Regions from separate parts of the Gilliamella sp. B3172 genome, predicted to be linked through region 1. Evidence: riboswitches for the same ligand, from Rfam matches in the RefSeq annotation. Region 1 holds a riboswitch; the other holds the start of a gene.
What was found. A riboswitch is a leader RNA that binds a small molecule or an ion and turns the genes downstream of it on or off. The one in region 1 is predicted to bind thiamine pyrophosphate.
Positions count from the first base shown of each region.

Region 2: another riboswitch for thiamine pyrophosphate. It lies ahead of thiB (thiamine ABC transporter substrate binding subunit); the one in region 1 lies ahead of thiM (hydroxyethylthiazole kinase).

Region 1 covers NZ_JAFNOA010000003.1:222,781-231,124, forward strand. Annotated here, with positions in the region: gene thiD (bifunctional hydroxymethylpyrimidine kinase/phosphomethylpyrimidine kinase) at 1-244, opposite strand, end outside; gene thiE (thiamine phosphate synthase) at 241-897, opposite strand; gene thiM (hydroxyethylthiazole kinase) at 907-1,695, opposite strand; TPP riboswitch at 1,744-1,846, opposite strand; gene trkA (Trk system potassium transporter TrkA) at 1,885-3,246, opposite strand; gene trpS (tryptophan--tRNA ligase) at 3,364-4,359, opposite strand; gene J3U37_RS05715 (phosphoglycolate phosphatase) at 4,411-5,106, opposite strand; gene rpe (ribulose-phosphate 3-epimerase) at 5,099-5,776, opposite strand; gene J3U37_RS05725 (Dam family site-specific DNA-(adenine-N6)-methyltransferase) at 5,815-6,636, opposite strand; gene J3U37_RS05730 (SPOR domain-containing protein) at 6,686-7,462, opposite strand; gene aroK (shikimate kinase AroK) at 7,530-8,051, opposite strand; gene gutQ (arabinose-5-phosphate isomerase GutQ) at 8,238-8,344, opposite strand, start outside.
Region 2 covers NZ_JAFNOA010000002.1:259,737-268,080, forward strand. Annotated here, with positions in the region: gene pbpC (penicillin-binding protein 1C) at 30-2,369, opposite strand; gene argS (arginine--tRNA ligase) at 2,445-4,178, opposite strand; gene J3U37_RS03910 (hypothetical protein) at 4,363-5,007, shown strand; TPP riboswitch at 5,051-5,158, shown strand; gene thiB (thiamine ABC transporter substrate binding subunit) at 5,199-6,197, shown strand; gene thiP (thiamine/thiamine pyrophosphate ABC transporter permease) at 6,211-7,779, shown strand; gene thiQ (thiamine ABC transporter ATP-binding protein ThiQ) at 7,766-8,344, shown strand, end outside.

The DNA.
Region 1 (8,344 bases):
TCATCAACATACCGATTTTAACACTGTCGATGTTGATATCCTGATATAACGTATTAAACTGCGCTTCAACAAATTGTGGCGATATAGCCAGCACGTCATCAACGCCTTGAGTGCTTTGCGCAGTGAGAGCAGTAATTACCGACATCCCATAAGCGCCTAATGCTGAAAATGTTTTTAAATCAGCTTGAATACCAGCACCACCACTTGGGTCGGAGCCGGCGATGGTTAAGGCGATTGTTGTCATAATATTTTTTCCTGTCGAGCTTGTTGTATTTTATTAATCAGCGATGCGGTTGCCTGTGCGACATTTTTTTGTCCACAAATGGCGGAAACCACGGCAACGCCGTCAATACCTGTTTGAATAACTTGGCTAATATTATTGATATCAATGCCACCAATGGCTACAGCAGGGCATTTTTTCAGTTTTACTTGTTGAGTCAGCAGCTCAATTCCCATAGCTGTTGCCGCATCTTTTTTGGTTGATGTTGGAAAGATTGGACCAATTCCCAAATAATCGACTTGTTGCCAGTCAACCGCATTAAGTTGCTCTTGATTGGAAACTGAAAACCCTAACCATTTATCCTTACCGATTAAACGGCGAGTAACATCGACAGGCAGATCACTTTGCCCAATATGGACACCGTCTGCATCAATAGCGAGTGCGATATCGATATGGTCATTAATAAATAGCGGGACAGGGGTGTCGGCTAGTGCGGTTTTCAGTGCTAAGGCGGCATGATACCACGCTTTACCTGTTAGCGCTTGCTCAGATCTTAACTGCACAGCAGTAACGCCATTAGCAACAGCAATTTCGGTCGTGTTTACCATACCATTAATACCACCACACAATAAGGGATCGAGAACTAAATATAAGTCCAAATTCAATTGTTTTTTCATCAGATTTCCTTATCCATGGTGTGAATTAAACAGTGAAAGCTTGTCGATAATTGATACGGCATAACTGCCTAAGCCATGGTGTTTGTTAGCTTGTTCACCCGCTTTTTTCATCATCAAACAGGCCGAAGCACAAGCTAATAACGTATCGTCTGAGCTAGCGATAAAGGCCGCCACCATTGCCGACAGTGAGCAACCGGTTCCGGTTACTTTCGTCAATGCAATATCACCGCCTTCAATGCGGTATGTGATTTGACCGTTAGTCACATAATCAATATCACCGGTCATTGCAACAATGGTTTGATACTTTTGTGCTAACTGCTTTGCCGCTTCAAGCGCCTGTTCGGTTGAATCTTGGCTATCAGGCCCGTTTGAGCAAGATTGCTCACCGCTTAATGCCAAAATTTCTGATGCATTACCGCGAATGGCAGTGGGCTTAAATGCCAATAGTTGATGAGCTATTGCGGTGCGATAAGGCAATGCGGGACCAACAGCGACCGGATCGAGCACCCAAGGTGTTTGGCTTTGTTGTGCCTGCTTTGCAGCAATCAGCATGCTTTGCGCAATATTATCCTCAATTGTTCCAATATTAACCAATAAACTGCTGGCAACGCTAACAAAATCGGCAACTTCTTGCTTGGCAACAATCATTGCAGGTGATGCGCCAATAGCCAGTAACACATTGGCAGTGAAATTTTGTACTACATCATTTGTTATACAGTGGACCAGGGGATGTTGTTGTTTGACGTTATTAATAAAGGGAGTGGCTTGGGCTAAATCAAACATTTTGGCTTGTGACATATTCATTCCTTATCATCTATTTATTGGGAAGAATTTGCCAGATTAAGCGCAATGTGGCTCAGACTTCCCTACGCTGGTATGATCCAGATCAGGTTCAACGGGTAAACTCTCAGTTTTTTGCAAAAGGCAAAAAACACCCCGAGTCAAATTTTTTTAGTTATTATGAACTTACTATCGGTTTTAAACAAGCTATTGTAATAATCTTTCGATATCTGTTATCACTTTTCTTTCCGGTAGGAAGATAATTAAATGATCGCCATCTTCAATAGTTAAATCCGTGTTGACGATAATGACATCTTCACCACGAACAACAGCCCCAATGGTTGCGCCGGACGGTAATTTTAGTCCGTTGATATTTTTGCCGACCAGTTTGGAGCTCTCATTGGTGCCATTAGCCACCACTTCGACAATTTCCGATTCGCCTTGTCGAAGTGAAATCACTTTTACAACGCCGGTTTGTCTTACATGGCTCAGTAGCTCTGAAATCGTTGCGTGTTGTGGGGAGATAGCAATATCAATCACACTATCATTAATCAATTCCAAATAAGCCTGCTTTTGGATTAACACAATAACTTTTTTGGCGCCCATTCTTTTGGCCAGCATTGAAGACATAATATTTGATTCATCATCGCTGGTTACAGCAATAAACAGATCAGTTAATTCGACTTGTTCTTGCGATAAAAGCTCTTGGTCGGACGATTCACCATGTAAAACAGTGGTATTAACTAACTGTTCAGCAATAAATTCTGCCCGTTCCGCATCCCGCTCAATCAACTTGACTTGATAGTCGTTCTCTAACCGCTTAGCTAAGGCAACCGCAACCCCGCCACCACCGCTAATTATAATTCGTTTGTAAGGTTTCTCTAACCGTTGTAGCTCGCTGGTTACCGCTTTAATATTCACCGGAGGAGTAATAAAGTAGACCATATCACCGGCTTCAATAAGTGTAGAGCCTAATGGACGAATAAAGCGATTTTGGCGATAAATCGCCACCACTCGAGCTTCAACATGCGGGAGATGCTCTTTGAGTTCGGACAGTTCACTACCGACTAAAGCGCCACCATAATATGCAGTAACAGCAACTAGACAGACCCGATTATCATAAAACGAGGCAAATTGAAGAGCGCCGGGATATTGAATTAATTGACTGATATGATTTGTGATTAAATTTTCTGGTGCAATAATGTGATCGATATTAATACAATCTTTATTGAAAAAAGGGTATCGTTCATCATTGTATTCCGGCGCACGAATACGGGCGACTTTTTGCGGAATGTTAAACATGACATGACCAATCTGACAAGCCATCATATTAACTTCGTCAGAATTGGTAACCGCAACGAGCATATCAGCCGATTCAGCACCAGCGCTTTCCAACACTTGTGGATAAGAAGATTTTCCTACAATGACTTGTAAATCAAAACGCTCTTGCAAAGATTGCAATTTTTCGTGATCTTCATCAACCACAGTGACATCGTTTTGTTTATCGGTTACCAGATACTCTGCCAGCGCACTGCCGGTTTGTCCTGCACCAAGAATTATAATCTTCATTGTTAACCCATAATAGTTAAATGGCTTTAAAGCTTACAGTGTCAACTTTTTTGCTTACTAAAGCCAATTAATATTGTTCAATGTTTATCGCGACTTGTGTCGTCTGTCGAATCGTTATTATACAAAACCGATAGCATCGTACACTTTTCTCAATGTCGGCTCAGCTTTTGAGCGTGCTTTATCAGCACCTTCACGCATAATTGAAAACAGGTACGTTTCATCGTCACGGTATTGGTGATATTTAGCTTGTAAAGCCGTTAACATATCAATAACTTGTGTTGCTACTTCAGTTTTCAAGTGGCCGTACATTTTGCCTTCAAACTCTTTTTCAAGCTCAATTATTGGTTTGCCCGTGATGCCGGTTAAGATATCTAACAGATTCGAAACTCCCGCTTTATTTTTTAAATCATAACGTACAACCGGTGGCTCATCAGAATCGGTCATGGCTCGCTTAATTTTTTTCTCAATATCTTTTGGATTTTCAAGTAAACCAATGACGTTGTTACGGTTTTCATCTGATTTAGACATTTTCTTAGTCGGTTCTTGAAGTGACATCACTCTTGCACCGACTTTCGGAATAAAGGGCTCTGGTACCGTAAATATCTCACCATAAAGCGCATTAAAGCGCATCGCAATATCACGTGATAGCTCAAGATGTTGTTTTTGATCATCACCAACTGGCACTAAATTAGCTTGATAAAGTAAAATATCGGCAGCCATAAGCACCGGATAATCAAATAAGCCGGCATTAATATTCTCACTATGGCGTGATGATTTATCTTTAAACTGCGTCATACGGCTCAGCTCGCCAAAGTAGGTGTAGCAGTTTAATGCCCAGCCAAGTTCGGCATGGGCTGGCACATGTGATTGAACAAAAATGGTACTTTTTTGCGGATCGATGCCACAAGCTAAATAGAGTGCTAAGGTATCGAGCGTCGCTTTGCGTAGTTTTTGTGGATCTTGACGTACCGTTATCGCATGTTGATTGACGATACAGTAAACGCAATCATATTCATTTTGCAACGCCACCCAATTTTTTAAAGCGCCTAAGTAGTTGCCAAGTGTTAGTTCTCCTGATGGCTGAGCGCCACTAAATACAATCGGTTTACTCATAATTAATTCCTAATCTGTTTTCTCTTTATTTGTGCTAATTATTTGTGCTAATTATTTTTTTGCGTCAGCTTTGGGCTGAGGTAATAAAGTTAATATATCTTTAAAATCATCCAGTAAAAAATCGGGATGACTGGTTGCAATAGATATACCATAATTATAACCATAGCTTAATGCAACTGTTGGGCAATTGGCATTTTTTGCCGCATCAATATCATTTTTAGAATCGCCGACAAATAATAATTGCGAGCTAAATAGTCCAAACGTTGCCATAACTTGATAAAGTGGCGCCGGATGCGGTTTTAATTTAATCACATCCCCACCGCCTAGCACTAACGAAAAATAGTCTTTAATGCCTAATGAACTGAGCAGTGCAGGTAAGAAATGCGCTGGTTTATTGGTCACTAAAGCTAAAGGGTAGTGATTATCGTGTAGGATTTTTAACGTTTCTTTGACATGCGGAAACAGTTTTGTTTGGGCATCCATGACTTTGTCATAGTGTTGATTAAAGCGATCTTTTGCTTGATGAAATAATTCTGTAGAAGGTGTTACCTCAATGGCTTTAAACACACGTTCTAGCATAACATCAATACCATTACCCACCCAATTTTTGACTTGTTCATTGGTAACTGTCGGCAGATTTAAGTCGGCCAACATTTGCTTAGCAGCTAAGGCCAGTCCGGGCACACTGTCAACTAAAGTGCCGTCGAGATCAAAGGCAATTGCCTGAATATCATCAAGTTTAGGCATGTTTTACTCCTGATAACGCTTTTCGCATGGCATCAATAACGGTTTTATAGTCGGGTTGACCAAATATAGCTGAGCCGGCAACAAACATATCGGCACCTGCTTTTGCTATTTCGGCGATGTTTTCAACTTTTACCCCGCCGTCGATTTCAAGTCTGATATTTTGCCCCGATTCGACAATCCGCTTTTTCACTTGTTGTAGTTTTTTTAGCGTTGAGGGGATAAATGATTGTCCACCAAAGCCGGGATTGACACCCATTAATAAGATAATATCGACTTTGTCCATGACATAATCTAAATAATCCAATGGTGTTGCCGGGTTGAAAACCAAACCGGCGGTACAACCATGATCTCTAATAAGTTGTAATGAGCGATCAAGATGAATGGTCGATTCGGGATGAATAGATATGTTAGTCGCGCCGGCTTTCGCAAAAGAGACAATCAGCTCTTCAACCGGCGATGCCATTAAATGCACATCAATTGGCGCTTTGATTCCATAGTCACGAAGTGCCTTGCAGAACATTGAACCCATAGTTAAATTTGGCACAAAGTGGTTATCCATTACATCAAAATGGACTACATCCGCCCCGGCATCAAGTACTTTTTGGGTATCTTCGCCAAGACGGGCAAAATCGGCTGATAGTATTGATGGCGCTATAATAAACTCTTGCATTACATACCTCTACTGATAAAGCCTTTATCAATATCACTTTATGACTTTTGATATAAGGCTAAGATTTCATCAATTTTTTTGCGCCCTTCACCTGCGCAACTAATTGAGCGACGCATTTCAGCACGATAAAGATATCGCGCTTTATTGTATAAAGTTCTTGTATAATCAGTATCATGATTAGATACCAGAACCGGAACATTATTCTCATAAGCCATGTTTTCGGCTAATTGCGATAATTTCTTATGCTCATCAAATCCAAAATTATTGGAGTAGTAAGCAGTAAAACCTGCTGAGTCATTGGGCGAAAGATAGGGAGGATCGCAATAAATCACTGAATTATGTTTAGCTTGTTTCATGACATCATGATAAGGCGCACAAATAAACTCAGCATTTTGCGCTTTTTTAGCAAAAAAATAGAGCTCTTTTTCAGGGAAATAAATTGTTTTATAACGTCCAAATGGCACATTAAATAATCCACTGTTATTATAGCGACAAAGACCGTTGTAACAGTGGCGGTTTAAATAGACAAACAGAAGCGATCTAATATACTGATCTTTGCTCCCATTAAACACATCTCGTAACTGATAAAATGCATCAGCTTGGTTATTTTGCTTACTAAATAGTAATTTAAGATCGCTAATAAACTTATCAGGACTTGTTTTTAATAAGTTATAAAGTGCAATTAAGTCATGATTGATATCAGCTAAAATATAACTTTTATAATTGGTGTTTAAAAAAACGGAGCCAGCGCCAACAAAAGGCTCAATGAGTTGATCCCCTTGTGGTAGATATCGCTTAATCGTGTCTACGAGCTCATATTTTCCTCCAGCCCATTTTAAAAAGGCTCGCTGCTTCTTCAACGGAAACTCCTATTTTGTTATTGCCAGGATAAATGAACGATATCCTTTATTATTTTGCAGTTTTTTCTTTATTGATCGTTGCACCAGATTTGATCCATGGTTTGTCGTTTTGTAAAGCATCGGGTAATGATTTAATCGCCTTTTTCGCTTCATCAGCGGTGGCGTAATTACCTTGAACTAAAATATACCAAGTTTCATTGTTACGTTTGGTTTCGTAAATCTGGTAATTGGTCAAATTATGTTGCTTAACGAGTTTTCTTAATCCCTCAGCTGATTTAGACGCACTAAGTTGGACAGCATAGTGTTCGTCTTTAATTATCGCTGAGTTTGTTGAAGTATTAATTTCTGGTTTATGACTAACAGGCTCAGGCTTCTGCGTAGTTTGCGATGAAGCTGGCGGTGTAGTCGGTTGGCTAGTGCTTGCTCCATTAGCCGAATTCGGTGCTTGTGTTGGGTTATTGCTATTATCATTGCCGCCAGATTGCGTAACATGGCTCTGTGCACTATTTGAGCTACCATTAGTTGTCTGACTATCAACCGGTTGTGGCGGTTGAATAGCAGGATTAGGTTGCTGCTCGGTTACGCTATTTGGCTCTTCCGGTGGAACGCCATTGACTACCGGCGGCGTTAATGAAGTTGGTTCGTTATTTGTTGAAGGACGAAATACGACTAAGCTAAGTAATAACAGAATTATTACAACTGCCATAAGCATAATAGTCAATTTTCTTTTTGAGTAGTTTTGAAGAAAATTTGGCAATTGCATTAAAGGCGTAGACTTCTTGTAAGAATTTTCTGATACATATCGATCATTTTTATCTACACGCATATTCTCTCCTTAACCCAACATCTGGTTTATTGCTCAACAATTCAAGCCACTGAAGAATGTCAATGACTTAGATTTGCTCTATTTTCTCAATGATATAACCAGCAACACCTTTAGCACTTTGCTCATCAGTTTTTATTGTGATATCTGCTATCTCTTCATAAAGTGGTTCACGTTCACCGGCAAGCTCTTCATAAAGTTCTCTTGGGGTGTTACCACCTTGTAATAATGGACGGCGTTTATCTTTTTGAGTCCGTGCCATCTGTTTCTCAATGGTTGTTTCAAGATAAACAACAATACCACGTGCTGATAATCGATTCCGTGTCTCTTTAGATAAAACCGATCCGCCACCTGTTGCCAGTACAACACCTTGTTTTTCAGTCAATTCGTTAATGACTTTCTCTTCTCTGGCTCGGAATCCGTCTTCACCTTCTAAGTCAAAAATCCATGCAATATCAGCACCTGTACGTTTTTCAATCTCTTGATCGGAGTCAAAAAATTCCATGCCCAACTGTTGTGCAATTTGTCGGCCTATTGTGCTTTTTCCTGCCCCCATTGGGCCAATTAGAAAGATATTTCGCTTTTCTGCCATTGTAGTTTCATCATCTATTAATTTTGGTTAAAATTTACAACACAATATCAACTCGTTATGATTGGTAATATCATTTTGGTTTGTCATTGTGTAACTTTTCTTGGATCTCCGTCTAACGACAAAAATTTAGGTCGGTAATTATCTCAATAGATAGCCCCTTTTTGCAATAGGTATTTATCAATAGTTTTAGCTTATACCTGCTTGGTGCAAATCATGAATGTTTAAAGCACCGACTAATTCCCCTTCGCTATTGACTACCGGTGCAGCGGTAATGTTATGATCATTAAATGTTT
Region 2 (8,344 bases), on a different contig from region 1:
ACAAAGCAAAGAAGCGTGGCAAAATAGGTTTAATTTAATAGTTCTACTTTAATTGTTCTTGAATCACTTCTTCCCAGGTCGTCAAGTACAAGTACTTTAAACGATCCACTTTGGGTTGGTATCCAGCTTAGTGATGTGTGTGGCTCAGATTGCCCAATGAAGGTATCATTAACAAACCAATAGAGTGTTTTAACATCGCCGTCACTATTGGCTGTGAAACTAATTCGCTCACTTTTTTGCTTACTTTGTCTAAACTGATAAACGACATTTTTAAGCGGTGAAGTTATTTTAGGGGGTTCGCCATTTAGACTTTGCACCGTCTGGCAATGTTGGGTTGTCGGTGGCGTTTTTTTCGGTAATCCGGCTTTTGCAAAAATAGCGGCTAAATCTGACGGCCAAAATTCAAAAACTTCAATATGCGAATTTTCCATATCATAAGGCGGGCAGACCGCTTTGCCAGTTTGATTATCAACCCTTACTGGTCTGAAAATGGTATCGGGTTTAATCGGTGATACGCCTGGAATAAACCATGTTTTACCTTTTGCTTTACACCATTGGGTCATTAAGTTACCACTGGTTAAACAAATATCGACACGCTTCAAATTTGGCGGTATACGGTGCTTTTCTTTGCGTATATTAGGATAATAGGCATTGATGCTGTCAACAATATTAAAAAATAGTGGGGTTGCTGCATCAATTCCAACAAAGGCATTGTTACCTTGATTATTAAAATTGCCTAACCATACTACCATGGCATAATGACCAAAATTGCCGGCAGTCCAAGCATCACGAAATCCCCACGAGGTGCCGGTCTTCCACGCAACGGGAATCATTTTCTTTTGCATTTTGCTCAGTATATCTTGTGGACGAGTATTTTTTTTCAGCATATCAAGCGTCATAAATGCGGCTTCTTCACTTAACTGTCGTTCTGGCTCCACTTGATTATCGTGTTTAATAAATTTTAATGGTTGCCAGTTACCACCGTTGTCCAACATTGCATATAGACTCACTAACTCTTGAGCAGTTATCTCGCCACCACCCAACACCAAAGCTAAGCCATAATGCGCTTCATCAGCTAAATTTTGTATATGCGTATTAACTAAAAATTCATAAAAAGAGGGTTTTTTTAATTTTTGCGCAATAGCCACAGCGGGGATATTGCGGCTGTGAATTAAAGCATCAGTTGCAGAAATTGGGCCTCGAAAGTTACGGTCGAAGTTTTCCGGAGTATAGGCACCAAAATTGGTTGCGACATCTTTAAGGATTGTTTGAGGATGCAATAAACCTTGATCGATACCAAGTGCGTAGATAAATGGTTTTAGCGTTGAACCGGGTGACCGTTTGGCATTCGTTCCGTTAACTTGCCCTTCAATGGCTTGATTAAAATAGTCAGCAGACCCGATCAGCGCTTTAATTTCCATTGATTGGGTATCAACTAATATAACAGCTGCATTATTGATGCCTTTTATGCTGTTTCGTTCAATAAATGCTTCAACCTGTGTGGTGATAATTTTTTGTAATTGGCTATCTAATGTGGTGTGGACTTCCAGATCATTACTGACATGGTCTTGCATGATTTGATTAACAAAGTGAGGCGCGACAAATGGTAGTTTTTCCGGTTGGCGTAAAACCAATTTTTGATCGAAAAGTGCAGCGATATTACTATCAACCGGGTATTTTTCTTGCCAACGTTGAAAAAGCATGTTTCTTGCTTTAATCAGTGCCGGGCCAGCTATGCCGGTTTTGCGATCAGTTCGATAGGTTGGTGATTGCGGTAACACAACTAACGTTAAGGCTTCCGGTAGATTGACTTCTGAAGGCGGTTTATTGAAATAAATTAATGATGCCGCCCCGATACTTTCAATATTTCGTCCAAACGGTGCATAGTTGAGATAAGCTTCTAAAATATCATGTTTGGAATACATTAATTCTAGCTGGATAGCTCTGGCAATTTGGGTGAGTTTTCCGCCTATCGTTTTGGTATTTAATCGCCAGTGCATGCGAGCCAGTTGCATGGTAATGGTTGATGCGCCTTGTCGATTCCCGCCGCTCACGAACGTTTGCCAAAATGCTCGGCTTAAGCTAAATGGATTAAAGCCGGTATGATAATAAAACCATTGGTCTTCATGCAGTAATAAGCCGTTAATAATATCTGGCGATATCTCTTCAAGTGGTGTCCAAAGCCGATACCGGTCATCGTCGGCTAAGGTCATTCTGATTAATTGATTGTTATCATCGTAAAAACGTTTAGAAAAAGAGAGAGATTCGGATAGAGGAGGATGAGGAAATAAGCGAATTGCAACGAGTGTTAGCAAGATTAATACAATTGCCATTAATTTATTTTGTTGCCGAACAATAAATCCAATCATTTTATCTTGCTGTCTAATTGTTACTCAAGGAATAGGGATCAATTACCACCGATATTATATCGGTGGTAAGGAGTATTACATTTTTTCAACAGTTTTAATGCCTAACATATCAAGTCCCGTTTTAAGGGTTTTTGCTGTTAATGAAGCCAGTTTTAAACGGCTGGTTTTTAGACTTTCATTTTCAGCAGATAAGATTGGGCAGTGTTCATAAAAACTAGAAAATAGTGTAGCAATATCGTACAAATAAGCACACAGCACATGTGGTGTGCCTTCATTAGCAACGGTTGATATCGTTTCATCGAATTGGATTAAGCGGGTAGCTAATGCACGCTCTTTATCCGTTTCAAGACTGATAGTACCGGTTAAGCTATCTTCATTAATGTTTGATTTTCTGAAGATTGATAGTACACGAGTGTAAGCATATTGTAAATAGGGTGCGGTGTTGCCTTCAAACGACAACATATTGTCCCAATCAAATACATAATCGGTTGTGCGGTTTTTTGATAGATCGGCATATTTAACCGCACCGATAGCAACAGCATCAACCACTTGCGCCAGCTCTTGTTCGGTCAATTGTGGATTTTTACTGCGAATTAAAACGGTTGCACGTTCTGTCGCTTCATCAAGCAGATCATTTAATTTAACTGTATCGCCCGAACGAGTTTTAAATGGTTTTCCGTCTTTACCTAACATCATACCAAACATATGATGTTCAAGTTTTAGTGATTCCGGGACATATTTAGCTTTGTGTACAATTGCCCAAACTTGTTCAAGGTGTTGGTGTTGACGTGAATCGGTATAATAGAGTATACGGTCAGCATGCAATGTTTCGTAACGGTATTTGACACAAGCAATATCGGTTGTAGCATACAGGTAGCCGCCATCACGTTTTTGGATGATGACACCCATTGGCTCGCCTTCTTTGTTTTTATATTCATCTAAAAAGACAACGATTGCCCCGTCACTTTCAACCGCCAGTTTTTTATGTCTTAAATCAGCCACAATACCCGGTAGCATGCTGTTATAGATGCTTTCCCCCATGGTATCTTCTAATGATAGTGTGACATTAAGACGTTTATAGGTTGCTATATTTTGTGTCATAGTGATATCAACAAGTTTTCGCCACATTTCTCGGCAATACTCATCACCACCTTGTAATTTAACCACGTAATTACGGGCTTTTTCAGCAAATGCTTGGTCTTCGTCATAGTGTTTTTTAGCGGCACGATAAAATGATTCTAAATCTGACAAATCCATATCATTGGCATGCTCATTTTGCATCTTTTCAAGGTAAGCAATAAGCATACCGAATTGCGTGCCCCAATCACCGACATGGTTGGCTCGTATAACATTATGACCTAGAAAACTTAATACTCTGACAGTGGCATCACCAATAATCGTTGAACGTAAATGTCCTACATGCATCTCTTTGGCGACATTCGGTGCTGAATAGTCAACAACTATCGTTTGTGGTTTAGCCGGTAAAGTAATATTCAATTTATCACTACTTAAAGCAATTTCATTTTGTTGCGCAATCCAGCTATTTTTTAAAAAGATATTAATAAAGCCAGGGCCGGCAATCTCAACTTTATCAGCGATATCGTTGATATCAAGATGTTGCAATACTTTTTCAGCAAGCTCTCTTGGTGGCATGCCTAACTTTTTAGCGGCAGACATAATGCCATTAGCTTGATAATCACCAAATTGTACTTTAGCAGATTGTTTGATTAGCGCGTCGCTGTTTTTATCGGCGCCTGCCATAATCATTGCTTGTGAAATGCGTTGCATTAATAATTGTTGAATATTCACACTAAACCTAATTGATTGTAATAAAATGCCCAATATAATACTGGTAAATTGATAAATTGTCACTGTGGGATTAGTTAAGGACAAGTAAATACAGCGTGTTTGTATAAGATAAAATTATTGTAAATTAGCGTGACATAGATTACTTTATGTTCAAAATAAATTGCATAAATAGAGAGAGCGATAAATGTTCCAAAAATTTGTTAAATGGAGTGTAATTTTCAATATATTTTTATTTTTTTCTGCTTTAGCCTTTGCTCAAGCATCCGACAATGTGCCAAACCTAAAACTCCCCATAACTTCTTCACAATTTATAAAATACTATAAAAAAGATAATGATGGTTACGCTATCTTTTTGGACAAGTATTCAAAACTCACTCAACTCTTGAATGAGCAAGAAATCAATTTTCCGATTAAAAATGAGTCTTTTGGATATGATCGATTTACACAAGATATCCGCTATTACGTAGTAGGTGGCTTTGTTCAGGATAATTATCTCTATAAAGTGATAATTTACAATGGTTATGGTGAAGCTGATACCCAGATGTTAAATATTCAACTAAATAGTTACGATGAACAAGGTAAATTGATTGATGCTTTGCTTTTAGATAGTCAATATCGCTATGAAGATGTTAGTAGTTTTAATCAATTTTCTGTCAATGAAGATTTAACAATAAACCTAAAACAGTTTGTGACTTACTATTATGATGAGGACTATGAATATATAGATCCTAAGCCGGAATTTTATAAAGAACAGGTATATCAGATTAATCAAGGGCAATTTAAGTTAGTCTCTTCCAAAATGGCAGAGAAATTTGAATGGCAACAGTGAAGGGTAACTATTTACAATTAAACCTTGAGCCTCTAAACTAATATCGTTCTCAACGGGGTGCCGAGTTGGGCTGAGAATGTTAACTTGCTAACATAACCCGTCGAACCTGAACTGGATCATGCCAGCGGAGGGATTTGAGTTATAATATCTGCTCAAACCTTTTGTCTTTTACTTACTATTTTGGAGGCAAAATGTTTCGTCACAATCTGTTATTGTCTATTGTTTTTCCTTTATTGTGCTTTGCCGGCGCTGTCTTTGCTGAGCAGCCAACTTTAACCGTCTATAGTTATAACTCTTTTATGTCACAGTGGGGTCCCGGTGAAGCGATCAAAAAAGGTTTTGAGGCGCAGTGTGACTGTCAACTTGATGTGATAACATTGGGAGACGGTGTATCGATTTTAAATCGTATTCGGCTTGAAGGTGATAAAACCAATGCTGATGTGATTTTGGGGTTAGATAACAATCTGATAGAACAAGCTAAATTTGCCGATATCATTATACCTCATCAAATTGAGAAACCGGATAACTTAAATACCGATTGGTGGAATGAAGATTTTATGCCTTATGATTATGGTTATTTTGCCTTTATTTATAATAAAGAGAAAATTAAAAATCCACCTCAATCTTTACATCAATTAGTTGATAACAAGCCAAATTGGAAAATTATCTATCAAGATCCCAGAACCAGTACACCCGGTTTAGGATTGCTTTTTTGGATGAAGAAAGTTTATGGTGATGATGCCGCCATAGCGTGGCAAAAAATAGCGAAAAATACCGTTACAGTAACCAAAGGTTGGAGCGAGTCTTACAATATGTTTTTGAAAGGCGAAGCTGATTTTGTGTTGAGTTATAACACTTCACCGGTTGCACATATTTTAAATGATAACGATTATCGCTATGTAGCGGCCATTTTTGATGAAGGACATTATCGTCAAGTTGAGGTAGCCGGTATTATCAAATATAGCCAAGAAGTTCCATTGGCTCGCCAATTTTTAAAATATCTATTAACACCACAAGTGCAACGTTTATTTGCTGAAAAAAATGTGATGTATCCAATTATCAAAACTGATTTACCTCCGGCTTTTGATCAAATTAAACCGATAGACAAGCCGCTGGAATTTGATGCAGAACAAGTTAGCAAGCATCAAAAAGCGTGGATTCGTGAATGGCAATCAGCGGTGATCAAATAGAACGGTTAATTTGATGTTTAAATTAAAACCGCTAATGGCAGGTATTGGCGCCGCTAGTTTTATTTTTATGGTATTAGCAACGGCGCTTTTTGCACTAGTTCGCTTTGCCATAGAGTCTGATAATTTAACTGTCTATTTTGATAGTTATTTATTACATATTCTAGCAATAACGTTTTATCAATCACTGTTATCGACTGTTTTATCTATCAGCTTTGCATTATTAATGGCGAAAGCTTTATCAATGGTTGATTTTAAAGGCAAAGCACTGCTATTAAAGCTGATGCCGATCACCTTTATTTTACCAACACTAGTGGTTGTTACCGGACTATTGTCGGTATATGGCAAGCAGGGTCTAATATCGGTTTTTTTTCAGTCTCTTAATTTACCTTATTCGCTGTCGATTTATGGGTTACAGGGTATTTTATTGGCGCATGTTTTTTTGAATTTTCCCTATGCCTGCTGTTTATTTTATCGAACGTTAATAAGTGTGCCGGTCGAACATAAACAGTTAGCAGCGCAGCTTAATTTTTCTCATTTTGCCTTTGTTAAACTGATTGAATGGCCTTTGTTGCGCCGGCAAATCTTACCTATGGCAGCATTAATTTTTATGCTTTGTTTTTCCAGTTTTGCCGTTGTGCTTGCGCTGGGTGGGGGACCAAAGTTTACCACAATTGAAGTGGCAATCTATCAATCTATCCGTGATTTTGACATTATGCAAGCGGTTGTGCTTTCAGCGTTGCAGATTGTGTGCTGTATAACTTTTATTTTGTTGATGCAAAAATTGAATCAACAAAAGAAACTTAGCATAAAATTTGTTAAAGCCGATTATCAACTCGCCATACCGGGTTATTTAGGTTTTTTATGTAGAATCATCATTTGGGTAGGTGTGCTATTTATTTTTCTTCCGATGCTAACGGTATTGGTTGAAGGGATTTATTATTTTCGCTTATCTGCGATTAATCAATCTTTTCTATCAGCGTTAATGTACTCCATTTTGATTGCTTTAGGCTCAGCGATGATTGCTATGTTGTTAGGCTTGTCGCTACTTTGGACGAATAGCCGTTTACTTGTTTTCCAGCAGACAAAATTGAGTAATTATTTAATGATGATCGGCTCGTTAATTTTGGTTATTCCCAGTATGGTTTTAGCATCGGGGCTTTTTTTACTGCTATTTCGTTACGCCGATAATACGCTGTTTATTTGTCTGTTGGTTATGCTTTGTAATGGGCTTATGGCATTACCTTTTGTGCTTAAAAATCTTGCCGCACCCATGTATGATGTTACTTTGCGTTACTGGCAGCTTAGCCAATCGCTCAATATTACCGGTTTAAAGCATTTTTATTTAATCGAATTTAAAGCATTAAAAAAATTGATTATGATGAGTTTTGCATTTTCGATGATTTTATCGTTGGGCGATTTTGGTGTGATTGCGTTGTTTGGTGGGCAATCGGTGATCACATTACCTTATTATTTATACGAGCAAATATCACATTATTATTATCATGATAGTATGGTTACTGCTGCTTTTCTATTAATCTTATCTTTAAGTATATTGGTTGTGATAGATGATGATCGAACTTAACCAAATCAGTTATCAGCACGATGATTTCAAAACCTATTTTGACTTCAACATCGCCGCTAAAGAGCGGGTGATTGTCGTTGGTCCTAGTGGCGCAGGTAAAAGTACGCTGTTAAATCTTATTGCCGGCTTTGTTTATCCTCAATGTGGAAATATCATTCTTAATCAGCAAAATGTTACCCATTTGCCACCGAGCGAACGTCCGACATCTATGCTATTTCAGCATAATAATTTATTTAGCCATTTAACCATTGAACAAAATATTGCATTAGGCATCAAACCCTCTTTAAAATTGAGTGCTAATGAGCAGTCGTTGATAGGTCAAATACTCGAGCAAATTGGGCTTAAAGGGTTTGCCGGGCGTTTTCCTGAACAGCTTTCCGGTGGTCAGTCACAACGTGTGGCGCTTGCCCGATGTTTGATTCAACATCGTCCTATTTTACTATTAGATGAGCCTTTTTCGGCGTTAGATCAAGCGCTGCGATTTGAGATGTTAGCGCTGATAGATCAGATCTGTAATCAATATGGTCTGACTTTGATGATGGTGTCACATTATCTGGATGAATCC